2 regions of the Polaromonas sp. P2_G11 genome follow, and region 1 is predicted to be linked to the other one. Evidence: riboswitches for the same ligand, from Rfam matches in the RefSeq annotation. Region 1 holds a riboswitch; the other holds the start of a gene.
What was found. Region 1 has a riboswitch for S-adenosylhomocysteine ahead of metH (methionine synthase). Riboswitches for the same ligand answer to the same signal wherever they lie in the genome.
Positions count from the first base shown of each region.

Region 1 (5,918 bases):
TTCGAGTTTCATTAGTGGCTCTTAAAGATTGGGTGCCAGCAGGCGCTGCAATTCCCCGGCTTTCAGACCACGCCGCTGCGCGAGGTCCTGCAGCTGATCGTCGCCGATTTTGCCAACGTTGAAATAGGTGCTCTCGGGGTGGCTCAGGTAAAAGCCGCTCACACTGGCAGCCGGCGTCATGGCCAGGCTTTCGGTCAGGGCCATGCCGACCTCTTCGGCCTTGAGCAGCTCGAACATTTCTTTCTTGACGCTGTGGTCCGGGCAGGCCGGGTAGCCTGGCGCCGGGCGTATGCCCTGGTATTTTTCGGCGATCAACGCCTCGCTGTCCAGTGACTCGGCCGGCACATAGCCCCACAAATCCTTGCGTACGCGCTGGTGCAGGCTTTCGGCAAACGCTTCGGCCAGGCGGTCAGCCAGCGCCTTGAGCATGATGGACGAATAATCGTCGTGGTCATCCAGGAAGTACTTTTCCTTTTTCTCGGCGCCAATGCCTGCCGTGACGGCAAAAAGACCGATGTAGTCCGGAATTTGTGAGGCATTTTGGCCTGCAGCGCCCGTATATTCAGCGCGAGCAGCTATCAATTCAGGAGCAAGCACCTTGGGCGCGACAAAATCAGCCAGGCAACGGCTGGGGCGCATCACGCCGTGAATCGCGGTTTTTTCGGTTTGCTGGCGCAGGCCGTACCAGGTCATGGCCACTTCGCTGCGCGACTCGTCGGTGTAGATCTCGATGTCGTCACCCACGCTGTTGGCGGGGTACAGCGCCATCACGCCGTTGGCGGTGAGCCAGCGGCCTTCAATCAGGCGCTTGAGCATGCGCTGGGCGTCGGCGTACACGCGCACAGCTTCGGTGCCCACGACTTCGTCCTTCAGGATGGCCGGGAAGGCTCCGGCCAGGTCCCAGGTCTGGAAGAAAGGACCCCAGTCGATGTACTGGGCCAGCTCCGACAGGTCGAAGTTCTTGAACACGCGACGGCCAATGAACTTGGGCACGGGCGGTGTGTAGTGGGCCCAGTCCATTGACGTGGGATTGGCGCGGGCCTTGGCCAGCGGCCACATCGGCACCTGCTTTTTGTTGGCGTGCTGGGTGCGCACCTTGTCGTAGTCGGTATACAGCTCTTCGATGTATCTGGCGGCCTGGTCGGACAGCAGGCTTTGCGCCACGCTCACGCTGCGGGACGCATCGGGCACATACACCACCGGGCCTTCGTAGTGCGGGGAGATCTTGACGGCCGTGTGCACGCGGCTGGTGGTGGCGCCGCCTATCAGCAGCGGGATTTTTTTTATGCGGAAGTGATCGTCTTTCTGCATCTCGGCGGCGACGTACTGCATCTCTTCCAGGCTGGGTGTGATGAGGCCCGACAGGCCGACGATGTCGGCGCCTTCAACCTTGGCGCGCGCCAATATTTCATGGCAGGGCACCATCACGCCCATGTTGACGACTTCAAAGTTGTTGCACTGCAAGACCACCGTCACGATGTTCTTGCCGATGTCGTGCACGTCGCCCTTGACCGTGGCGATGATGATCTTGCCTTTGGTCTTGACGTCGCCGCCGGCGGCTTCGAGCAGCAGCTTTTCGGCTTCGATGTAGGGCAGCAGATGCGCCACGGCCTGCTTCATCACACGGGCGCTTTTCACGACCTGGGGCAAAAACATCTTGCCTTGGCCGAACAGGTCGCCGACGATGTTCATGCCGTCCATCAGCGGGCCTTCAATCACATGCAGCGGCCGGCCGCCCTCTGCAAGGATCTCCTGGTAGACCTCTTCGGTGTCGGTCACGATGTGCTCGTTCATGCCGTGGACCAGCGCGTGCGACAGGCGCTGGCGCACCGGCAGGGCACGCCATTCATTCTTCTTGCTGTCGTCCTTGGCGCCGCTCCTGGCGGTCTCGGCCACTTCGATCAGACGCTCACCGGGCGTGAGTTCGGGCTCACCGGACTTGTAGGCCGGTGTACGGTTGAGCACCACGTCTTCCACACGCTCGCGCAGCACCGGATCGAGGTCGTCATACACGCCGACCATGCCGGCGTTGACGATGCCCATGTCCATACCGGCCTGGATCGCGTGGTACAGGAACACGGTGTGGATGGCTTCACGCACCGGGTCGTTGCCGCGAAAGCTGAAGGACACGTTGGACACACCGCCAGAGACCTTGGCGCCCGGCAGGTTCTGCTTGATCCAGCGCGTGGCGTTGATGAAATCGACCGCGTAGTTGTTGTGCTCTTCGATGCCGGTGGCGATCGCGAAAATGTTCGGGTCGAAGATGATGTCTTCGGGCGGAAAGTCCAGCTCATCGACCAGCACGCGGTAGGCGCGCTCGCAGATTTCGACTTTGCGCTCATAGGTGTCGGCCTGGCCTTTTTCATCAAAAGCCATCACCACTGCCGCCGCGCCATAGCGCTTGAGCAGTCTGGCCTGCTGCTTGAAGGGCTCCAGCCCCTCTTTCATCGAGATCGAGTTGACGATGCCCTTGCCCTGAATGCAGCGCAGGCCGGCTTCGATGACGCTCCACTTGGAGCTGTCGATCATGATGGGCACGCGGGCGATGTCGGGCTCACTGGCGATCAGGTTCAGGAAACGCACCATGGCGGCCTGGCTGTCGAGCATGGCTTCATCCATGTTGATGTCGATGATCTGCGCGCCGTTTTCGACCTGCTGGCGGGCCACGGCCAGCGCCTGCTCGTATTCACCGTTGAGGATCATGCGGGCGAAGGCCTTGGAGCCGGTGACGTTGGTACGCTCGCCAATATTGACGAACAGCGTGCCCGCGCCGATGGCGACCGGCTCCAGGCCGGACAGCTTCATGGGGGGGACATTGGGTAAAGATTCAGTTTCAGACACGGACTCACCTTGAGGCAAAGGTGAGCGTCGTTGCTGCAGGGGCCGCCGGAAGCCGCCGCCTGTAACCCAAGCCTGACGAACGCTTGTGTTCGCTGCAACGCTCCTTGGGTTACCATCATTTTAAGGGCTGAACGCCGCCCGCGCCATATCCTTGCGCCAATGGCAAGAGATACCAACAAAAGTCCAGGGGATAGCCGGAGCCACCATGTTTGAAAACCTGTTCGGCAGAAAACAGAAGGGAACGCCCGATGCGCCCGAGTCCATGCGTCCCAAAGACCGCATGCGGGCCATTGAAGGCTCCAGCACGGCCGAGCTTGCCGCCAGGCTGCTGATTGCACCAACCGCCCTGATGCAGCTCACGCCCGAAGAGGCTTTCACCGTCGTCAGCTATATGACGCCGCGCAGGATTTCCGAGGGAACGACCTTCATCCGCGAAGGGGACAAGAGCGATACCGGTTATATGGTGCTGCTGCTCGAAGGCGAAGTCACGGTCGAAAGCATTGTGGTCAGCCGCCGCACGCCGGTCACCATCACGGTGCTGGGCCCCGGCAGCCTGATCGGCGAGATGGGCCTGGTCGACGGCCAGGCGCGGCTGGCGTCATGCACTGCCAGCAGCGACGTGAGCTGCGCCGTGCTGTCGCGCGCAGCGCTTGAAAAAATGGGGGAAGAGCAACCGGTGACTGCGGCCAAACTGATGTTTGCCGTTTCACTGCGCATCGCCGAACGGCTGCGCGACACCAGCGAAAAACTCAAGATGTACAGCCAGCTGGTACAAGCCATGCAGCAGGAAATCGACCGGCTGATGCCGGGCTGATTTCCGTCTGGCAGAAAAGCGGGGAAGGCGCCAGGCTGGCCGCCCCCTTCGACTTAGTCGAGCTTGATTTTGGCGACCTTGATCAGGCGTCCATAGTCGGCATGCTCTTTCATCACCATGTAGGCAAAGTCGGCAGAGCTCATGGGGCTGGGGGTCGCGCTCATGCGTGCAAACTTTTCCGCGGTGTCGGGCGTGTTGAGCGCGTCGGCGAATGCCCGCTGAAGCTGGTCTGCCGTAGCTTTGGGAAGGTTGGCCGGGCCAAAGATGCCGAACCAGGTGCTGATGTGAAAGCCGGGCAATACGTCGTTGATGGTCGGAATTTCCGTAAAGCTGCTGGAGCGGTTGATGGTGGTCACGCCAAAAGCGACCAGCTTGCCCGACTTGATGTTGGCGCTGGCAGAGGCCAGGTTGTCGAACATCAGGTCGGTCTGGCCCGACAGCAGGCCAGCCTGCGCCTGCGCCGAGCCGCTGGAAGGCAGGTGCACCACGCTGATCTTGGCCAGGCTTTTGAACAGCTCGCCCGCGAGGTGGCCGGCGCTTCCATTGCCGCCGGAGGCATAGTTCAGCCGGCCGGGATTCTTGCGTGCGTAGGCAATCAAGTCCTTGGTGTCCTTGATTTTCAGCCGCCTGGCTGTTTCGGCATTCATGACCAGCACGTTCGGCACACGGGCCACCAACGTGATGGGCGTGAAGTCCTTCAATGCGTCATAGGGCATGTTCGGGTAGAGCCACGGGTTGATGGCATGTGTGGCCACCGCCCCCATCACCAGCGTATGGCCGTCTGCAGGCGCCTTGGCGACGAGGGCCGCACCCACGTTTCCGCCGGACCCCGGCCGGTTGTCAACCGTGACTTCGGTTTTGAGCAGGGGACGCAGCTTCTCGGCCAGGATGCGCGCAGCGTTGTCCAGCGGGCCGCCGGCTGGATAGGGCACGACGATCGTCACCGGTTTTTGGGGCGACAGTTGTGCATGGCCTGCGAAAGCCGTCATCGCCAACGTGAATGCCGCTGCGGCCTTGATGAATAAACCCACCTTCATGATTTCCTTGGTTGTGTTGTGTTGCGTTGTTTTGCCGAACCATCAACGCTGCAGGGCGCAGCGCCGGAGAATGAAAACAGGGTTCGGCAAAAGGGCCTGACTATAGCCGCGAAATATGACTTTTCGGGACATCGCCGGGCACGTCATCTCATATGCATACTTATTAAGTACACGTGCATCAGGGAACCGGCTTTTTCGGCCAGCCGACGGCATCACCCGGAAGTGATGCAGGGCAGCGCTGCCCTCAGGCGGCCTCTTTGTAGAAGGCGCCACGCTGCAAGGAGCGGCTGGCGACCGGGGCGACCGCGTGGGCGATGGCACCTATGTGATCCGGCGTGGTGCCGCAGCAACCGCCCACGATGTTGACAAGGCCTTCCTCGGCGAACTCGCGCAGCAGGCGGGACGTTACGTCGGGCGTTTCGTCAAAGCCGGTGTCGCTCATGGGGTTGGGCAGGCCGGCATTGGGGTAGCAGCTGATGAAGGTGTCTCCGGCCACGCGGGCCAGCTCCTGGATGTAGGGGCGCATCAGGGTGGCGCCCAGTGCGCAGTTGAGGCCGACTGCCAGTGGTGCGGCATGGCGCACGCTGTGCCAGAAGGCCGTCACGGTTTGCCCGCTCAGGATGCGGCCCGAAGCGTCGGTCACGGTGCCGCTGATGATCAGGGGCAGGCGCTCGCCGGAGTTGTCGAAGTATTCGTCAATGGCAAACAGCGCCGCCTTGGCATTGAGCGTGTCGAAGATGGTCTCGACCAGCAGTACGTCGCTGCCGCCCTTGACCAGTGCCTCGGTCTGTTCGTAGTACGCCTTGCGCAACTCCTCGAAACTGGTGTTGCGCGCGCCCGGGTCGTTCACGTCGGGGCTGATGCTCGCCGTCTTGGGCGTAGGGCCAAGGGCGCCGACGACAAAACGCGGCTTGTCGGGCGTCGAATACTTGTCGCAGGCGGCACGGGCGATGCGGGCCGACTCGTAATTCATCTCGACGGCCAGGTCGGCCATGTCGTAGTCGGCCTGCGCCACGGTAGTCGCGCCGAAGGTGTTGGTTTCAATCATGTCGGCGCCCGCAGCCAGGTAGCCCTCATGGATGTCCTGGATCACGTCGGGGCGCGTCAGGCTCAGCAACTCGTTGTTGCCCTTCACGTCTTTGTGAAAATTCCTGAAGCGTTCGCCCCGGTACTGGGCCTCGTTGAGCTTGAAGCGCTGGATCATTGTGCCCATCGCACCGTCAAGG
Region 1 is NZ_JBFUFE010000004.1:106,085-112,002, forward strand. It holds gene metH (methionine synthase) at 22-2,841, opposite strand; S-adenosyl-L-homocysteine riboswitch at 2,857-2,953, opposite strand; gene AC1DWQ_RS14680 (Crp/Fnr family transcriptional regulator) at 3,047-3,655, shown strand; gene AC1DWQ_RS14685 (Bug family tripartite tricarboxylate transporter substrate binding protein) at 3,709-4,692, opposite strand; gene AC1DWQ_RS14690 (homocysteine S-methyltransferase family protein) at 4,937-5,918, opposite strand, start outside.

Region 2 (5,918 bases), on a different contig from region 1:
AAACGAGCGAAGCACAGAGCCGGGGATGGCAGAACCTGCAGCGAAACGAAAAGGCTGGCCACCCGGTCGGGTCACCGCTATTGGCAAGCCCGTCGCAACATGGGCATACTGGCCCGCCCATATACAACACCCTGTAAAAGGATTCCATGCGCCATACCACCACCGTCCTCGGCTTTTCCATCACCCTGGCTTTTGTAGCCGGGATTGCGCTGTCACCGCTGGCCCAGCACGCCCTGCCCGATGCGCATGCGCAGGCCGTGCCCCTGGCGCCGGCGATGATTGACCTCGCCGCGCTCAAGCACAGCGACATTCCCGGCACCCCCAACCCTGAAATGAACGCGAAGGGCCTGGTCATCACCGACAACGCCACCATCGGCATCCAGTCGGGCAACGTGGCCAAACACATTCACCCGAAAACCGACGAGATCCAGTACATCATCGAAGGCAGCGGCGCCATGTGGCTGGGCGGCGAGCGCAAGGAGTTCAAGCCGGGCACGCTGATCATCATTCCCAAAGGCACGGCACACGGCGGTACGCTGGTGACCAGCGGGCCCGTCAAGGCGCTGGCCATCAAGATCCCGCCTCAGCCCAGGGACGACGTGACTTTTGTGAACTGAGCGAGCGCGCCTCGGTCAGCGAGGCGATTCAGCGCGGCGTACGCGGCGCCGCTGGGCGCCGCCTTGCAGGCGGGCGCTTCCGGGCCGCAGGCGCGGGTGTCGTCGCGACCTCCGGCCTGGACTCCGGCACCAGCAGCACAACTTCCTTCAGCCCCATGCCCAGCATGCCGAGCTCTTCCGCCGCGGCACGGCTCAGGTCGATGATGCGGTCGCCGCTGTAGGGTCCGCGGTCGGTAATACGGACGTCCACGTCGCGGCCGTTGACCAGGCTGTGGACACGCACCATGGTGCCAAAAGGCAGCGTGCGGTGCGCGGCGGTGAACTCCTGCATGTCAAAGCGCTCACCGCTGGCGGTGCGCCGGCCGTTAAAGCGCGGGCCGTACCAGGAAGCCTGGCCGCGCTGGAATTCGCGGGGCACTTCGCCGGCCAGCAGCGACGGCCTGGGTGCAGCGGCAGAAGGCGGCACCTCGTCGGCCATCTCACCGATCACGGGTGATGCATCGGTGGCGGGACGTGAAGGACGCGGCGCCGGTACAGCAGCACCAGCGCCCGGCGCGGTGGAGGGCTTGTTGGATGGCGGCGTGGTGCAGGCAGCCAGCAAGGCCAGCAGCACCGCAGCGCTGAGGGTGGCGGCAGACCGGCGGGCCCCCTGCTGCATGGATGGCGGCCTCAGGCTCGCTGCAGTCGCCCGATGATTTCGGTCGTCGCTGCCGCCTGGTTCATCGTGTAGAAATGGATTCCGGGCACACCGGCTGCGTAGAGCTGCTCGCACAAACCGCTGATCACATCAAGGCCGAAGCTCTTGATGGACGCGGTGTCGTCACCAAAGCCCTGCAGGCGCAGGCGGATCCAGCGCGGAATCTCGGCGCCGCAGGCATCGGAAAAACGCATGAGCTGCGTGGAGCTGGTGATGGGCATGATGCCGGGCACGATGGGCACGTCCACACCCAGGGCCTGCGCGTCGTCGACAAAACGGTAGTAGGCGTCGGCGTTGAAGAAATATTGGGTGATCGCCGAGTTGGCGCCGGCCTTGACCTTTTGCACAAAGGCCTGCAGGTCGGCATCGGCCGATCTGGCCTGGGGATGGATTTCCGGGTAGGCGGCCACTTCGATATGGAAAGTGTCACCGGTTTCGGCGCGGATGAAGGCCACCAGGTCGCTGGCGTAATGGAACTCGCCGCCCGCGCCGTAGCCGCTGGGCAGGTCGCCGCGCAGGGCGACCAGGCGTTTCACGCCCATGATCTGCAAGGTGGTGAGTTGCTGGCGCACGGTGGCCTTGGTGGCGCCCACGCATGAGAAATGGCAGGCCGCCGCCACGCCTTCGGCCAGGATTTCGTTCACCGTGCCGAAAGTGCCGTCTTGCGTGGAACCGCCCGCGCCAAACGTCACCGAGCAGAACTCGGGCTTGTGCGCATACAGCGCCTGGCGCGCCACACGCAGCTTCTCGGCGCCTTCGGGTGTCTTGGGCGGGAAAAATTCAAAACTGAGGGGAAGGTTCAGGCTCATCGCGGATCTCACTCGTCGTTATTTGTCGTATCGGTTTTGTTGTCACGCCGTTTGCCACGCGCAGGGCCGGGCTGGCCGGCATGCGCAAGTTCGGAGTCTTCGTGCGGCGCGCGGGAGGCGCGCATTTCGCTGCGTGGCACGCGCTTGGCAACCTTGCGCTGCGGTGCGGCCGGCAACGGCTGGTCTTCGCCTGCCACGTCCTGGCCCTTGACGGCCTGGATAAAAAATTCGCGGTTGCCGTCACCGCCTTCAATCGGCGACGCCAGCCAGGCTTTCACTTCCAGCCCCAGCGTTGCGCAGGCATCGCGCAGGCGCTTTTCGACAAACTCGAAATGCGCCGGGTCGCGCACGATGCCGCCCTTGCCGATCTGGCCGGGCTGCAATTCAAACTGCGGCTTGACCAGCATGAGCAGATCACCGCCGGGTTTGAGCAGGCGAACCACCGCAGGCAACACCAGCGTGAGCGAGATGAAGGACAAATCACCGGTCAGGAAGTCGAAGTTGGCTTCTGCGGCTGGGCCCGCTTCATCCAGGTCAGCGTCATCCTCATCGCCATCGAAGTCATCCGGAAAATCCATGTCGCCGCTGTCGCCGGCATGGCCCGCCACCAGGTTGGCGGCGGTCATGGAACGGGCATTCAAGCCCTCGACGCAAACCACACGCGGATCTTCACGCAGGCTGGCGTGCAGCTGGCCGTGGCCCACATCGACGCCCACCACCTGCAATGCGCCATGCTGCAACAGGCAATCGGTAAAGCCGCCGGTGGACTGGCCGATGTCCAGGCAACGCAGGCCGACCACGCTGAGGCCGGTGGCCTTGAGCGCACCTTCCAGCTTGAGCCCGCCGCGCGAGATGTACTTGGCTTCGGTGGTGTCCAGCAGCTGCAGTTCGGCGCCGGGCGGAATCTCGTCGCCGTTCTTGGCGACCTTCTTCCAGGCAGCATCGGCTTCGGGACGCCACTGCACCCCCGAAGCAATCAGGCGCTGGGCCTGCGAGCGGGTGGCGGCATGGCCGTGTTCGACGAGGAATAGGTCAGCGCGCATGTAGTGTCTTCCGGTATTCCAGCAACAGACTTAAGGGCGTAGCGAGCGGCCCGAGAGCAAGGCGCGGGCGTCAGGCAACCGGAATGCACTTGAGGTGCATGAGGATTGCCTGATCGGGACCCGCAACGCCGCTATCGGGTCGCGCAGTAGCCAGGGAAAATCAGTAGCGGTAGGTGTTGGCCTTGTACGGGCCTGCTTTGCTGACACCGATGTACGCAGCCTGCTCGTCGCTCAGTTCAGTCAGCACAGCGCCAACCTTCTTCAGGTGCAAACGAGCGACTTTTTCGTCAAGATGCTTGGGCAGCACATAGACCTTGCCCACTTCGTACGCATCTTTCTTGGTGAAGAGCTCGATCTGCGCGATCGTCTGGTTCGCGAAGCTCGAAGACATCACGAAGCTCGGGTGGCCGGTGCCGCAGCCGAGGTTGACCAGGCGGCCCTTGGCCAGCAGGATGATGCGCTTGCCGTCCGGGAAGATCACGTGGTCGACTTGCGGCTTGATCTCTTCCCAGGTGCACTTTTCGAGTGCGGCAACGTCGATCTCGTTGTCGAAGTGGCCGATGTTGCAGACGATGGCCTGGTCTTTCATCTTCGCCATGTGGTCGTAGGTGATGACGTTCTTGTTGCCAGTAGCGGACACAAAAATGTCGGCCTTGTCAGCGGCGTATTCCATGGTCACGACCTTGTAGCCTTCCATCGCGGCCTGCAGGGCGTTGATGGGGTCGATCTCGGTCACCCACACCTGGGCGCTCAGGGCGCGCAGGGCTTGTGCGGAGCCCTTGCCCACGTCGCCGTAACCGGCCACCAGTGCGACCTTGCCGGCCACCATCACGTCGGTGGCGCGCTTGATCGCGTCGACCAGGGATTCGCGGCAGCCATACAGGTTGTCGAACTTGCTCTTGGTGACGGAATCGTTCACGTTGATGGCGCGCAGGGCCAGCGTGCCCTTGGCCGACATTTCATTCAAACGCAGCACGCCGGTGGTGGTTTCTTCGGTCACGCCGATGATGTTTTTCAGGCGGCGGCTGTACCAGGTCGGGTCTTGCGCCAGCTTGGCCTTGATCGAGTTGAAAAGGCAGATTTCTTCTTCGCTGCCGGGCTTGGAGATCAGGCTGGCGTCTTTTTCGGCCTTGGTGCCCAGGTGCATCAGCAGCGTCGCGTCGCCGCCGTCGTCCAGGATCATGTTGGGGCCTTCTTCAGGCGTGCCCTTGGCACCGCTGAATTCGAAGATCTTGTGGGTGTAGTCCCAGTAGTCGGCCAGGGTTTCGCCCTTGATGGCGAATACCGGCGTGCCGGCGGCGGCGATCGCGGCGGCGGCGTGGTCCTGCGTCGAGAAGATGTTGCACGACGCCCAGCGCACTTCGGCGCCCAGGGCTTGCAGCGTTTCGATCAGCACGCCGGTCTGGATCGTCATGTGCAGCGATCCGGTGATGCGCGCGCCCTTGAGCGGCTGCGCCTTCGCGAATTCTTCGCGGATGGCCATCAGGCCGGGCATTTCGGTTTGTGCGATGTTCAGTTCCTTGCGGCCCCAGGCGGCAAGCGAAATATCGGCAATGGTGTAGTCGGTGGAAGGTTTCAGGACGGCGCTCATTTGGTAACTCCAAAAGTCATAGGTCAAATTGGGCAAAATAGCCACGAGCCTGTGTGTCAATCGGGGAGTTTGTTGTTAGCCTCACCCGGCTTGAAAGCACATGCGGGTGAGCGTGGTTGCAAATGAAAGTCCTGAGCCTAGACCACATGGAGTGGGTTGCAACGCTCCTCAGGAAGCCGTGATTATAACAAATCACCCCCGTCCAGGCTCACTGGCGTGTAGCCCGTTCCCCCCTCAAGGGGGCGGCGCCTGGGGCCGGCGAAGCCGGACCCTCGGCCCCCACTGGTGAAATACCCCCGCTGCATACGCCCTGAATCTTCAAGCCAGCATGAGCCGTGGAACCGGCTTTGCCGGGCCACAGGCGGGCGGCCCCCTCGGGGGGCAGCGACCCACACGAAGTGGGGAGCGTGGGGGCCACATTCAGTGCGAAAATTTCATGATGCAAGAACTCCAGCAGTGGCCTGTTACAGAACGTCAACTCATTACCGGCGTCTTCACCGATATCGACGACACCTTGACCACGGAGGGCGAAATCACACCCGATGCGCTGGAGGCTTTGGGCGAATTGAAAGCTGCAGGGTTCAAAGTCGTGGCGATCACCGGGCGGCCTGTCGGCTGGAGCGAGCCTTTCGCGGCGAGTTGGCCGGTGGATGCCATCGTGGCGGAGAATGGTGCGGTGGCGCTGCTGCCGGAGCAGGTTTTAGGCAAAGAAGTCCCGGAATCCGCACCAGCCGTGCGCAAGCAGCTATCAAAAATATACCGACAGGATTCCGCGACACGCGCTGCCAACTTCGCTCGCATGCAGTCCGTGCTGGCGCGCATCGAGTGCGAGATGCCAGGTGTGCACCGCGCCACCGATTCACCAGGCCGCGAGACCGACATTGCCATTGACCACAGCGAATTTGTGCAACTGAGCGACGCGCAAATCGCTGCGGTGGTGGCGCTGATGAAAAGCGAGGGCATGCACGCCACCGTCAGCAGCATTCACATCAACGGCTGGTATGGCAGCCACAACAAGCTCGAAGGCGCGCGCTGGATCGTCCGGCAGCTCTGGCAGCGCGACCTGGACGCCGAGATGGACCTATGGGTCTATGTGGGCGATTCGACCAACGACCAACTGATGTTCAAGACTTTCGCCAACAGCGTGGGCGTGGCCAACAT
Region 2 is NZ_JBFUFE010000003.1:546,352-552,269, forward strand. It holds gene AC1DWQ_RS13280 (cupin domain-containing protein) at 147-617, shown strand; gene AC1DWQ_RS13285 (septal ring lytic transglycosylase RlpA family protein) at 646-1,275, opposite strand; gene metF (methylenetetrahydrofolate reductase [NAD(P)H]) at 1,287-2,123, opposite strand; gene AC1DWQ_RS13295 (TlyA family RNA methyltransferase) at 2,132-3,166, opposite strand; gene ahcY (adenosylhomocysteinase) at 3,327-4,757, opposite strand; S-adenosyl-L-homocysteine riboswitch at 4,859-4,933, opposite strand; gene AC1DWQ_RS13305 (HAD-IIB family hydrolase) at 5,197-5,918, shown strand, end outside.
Region 2: it holds a riboswitch for S-adenosylhomocysteine, as region 1 does, so the genes downstream of both, ahcY (adenosylhomocysteinase) here and metH (methionine synthase) in region 1, are expected to answer to the same signal.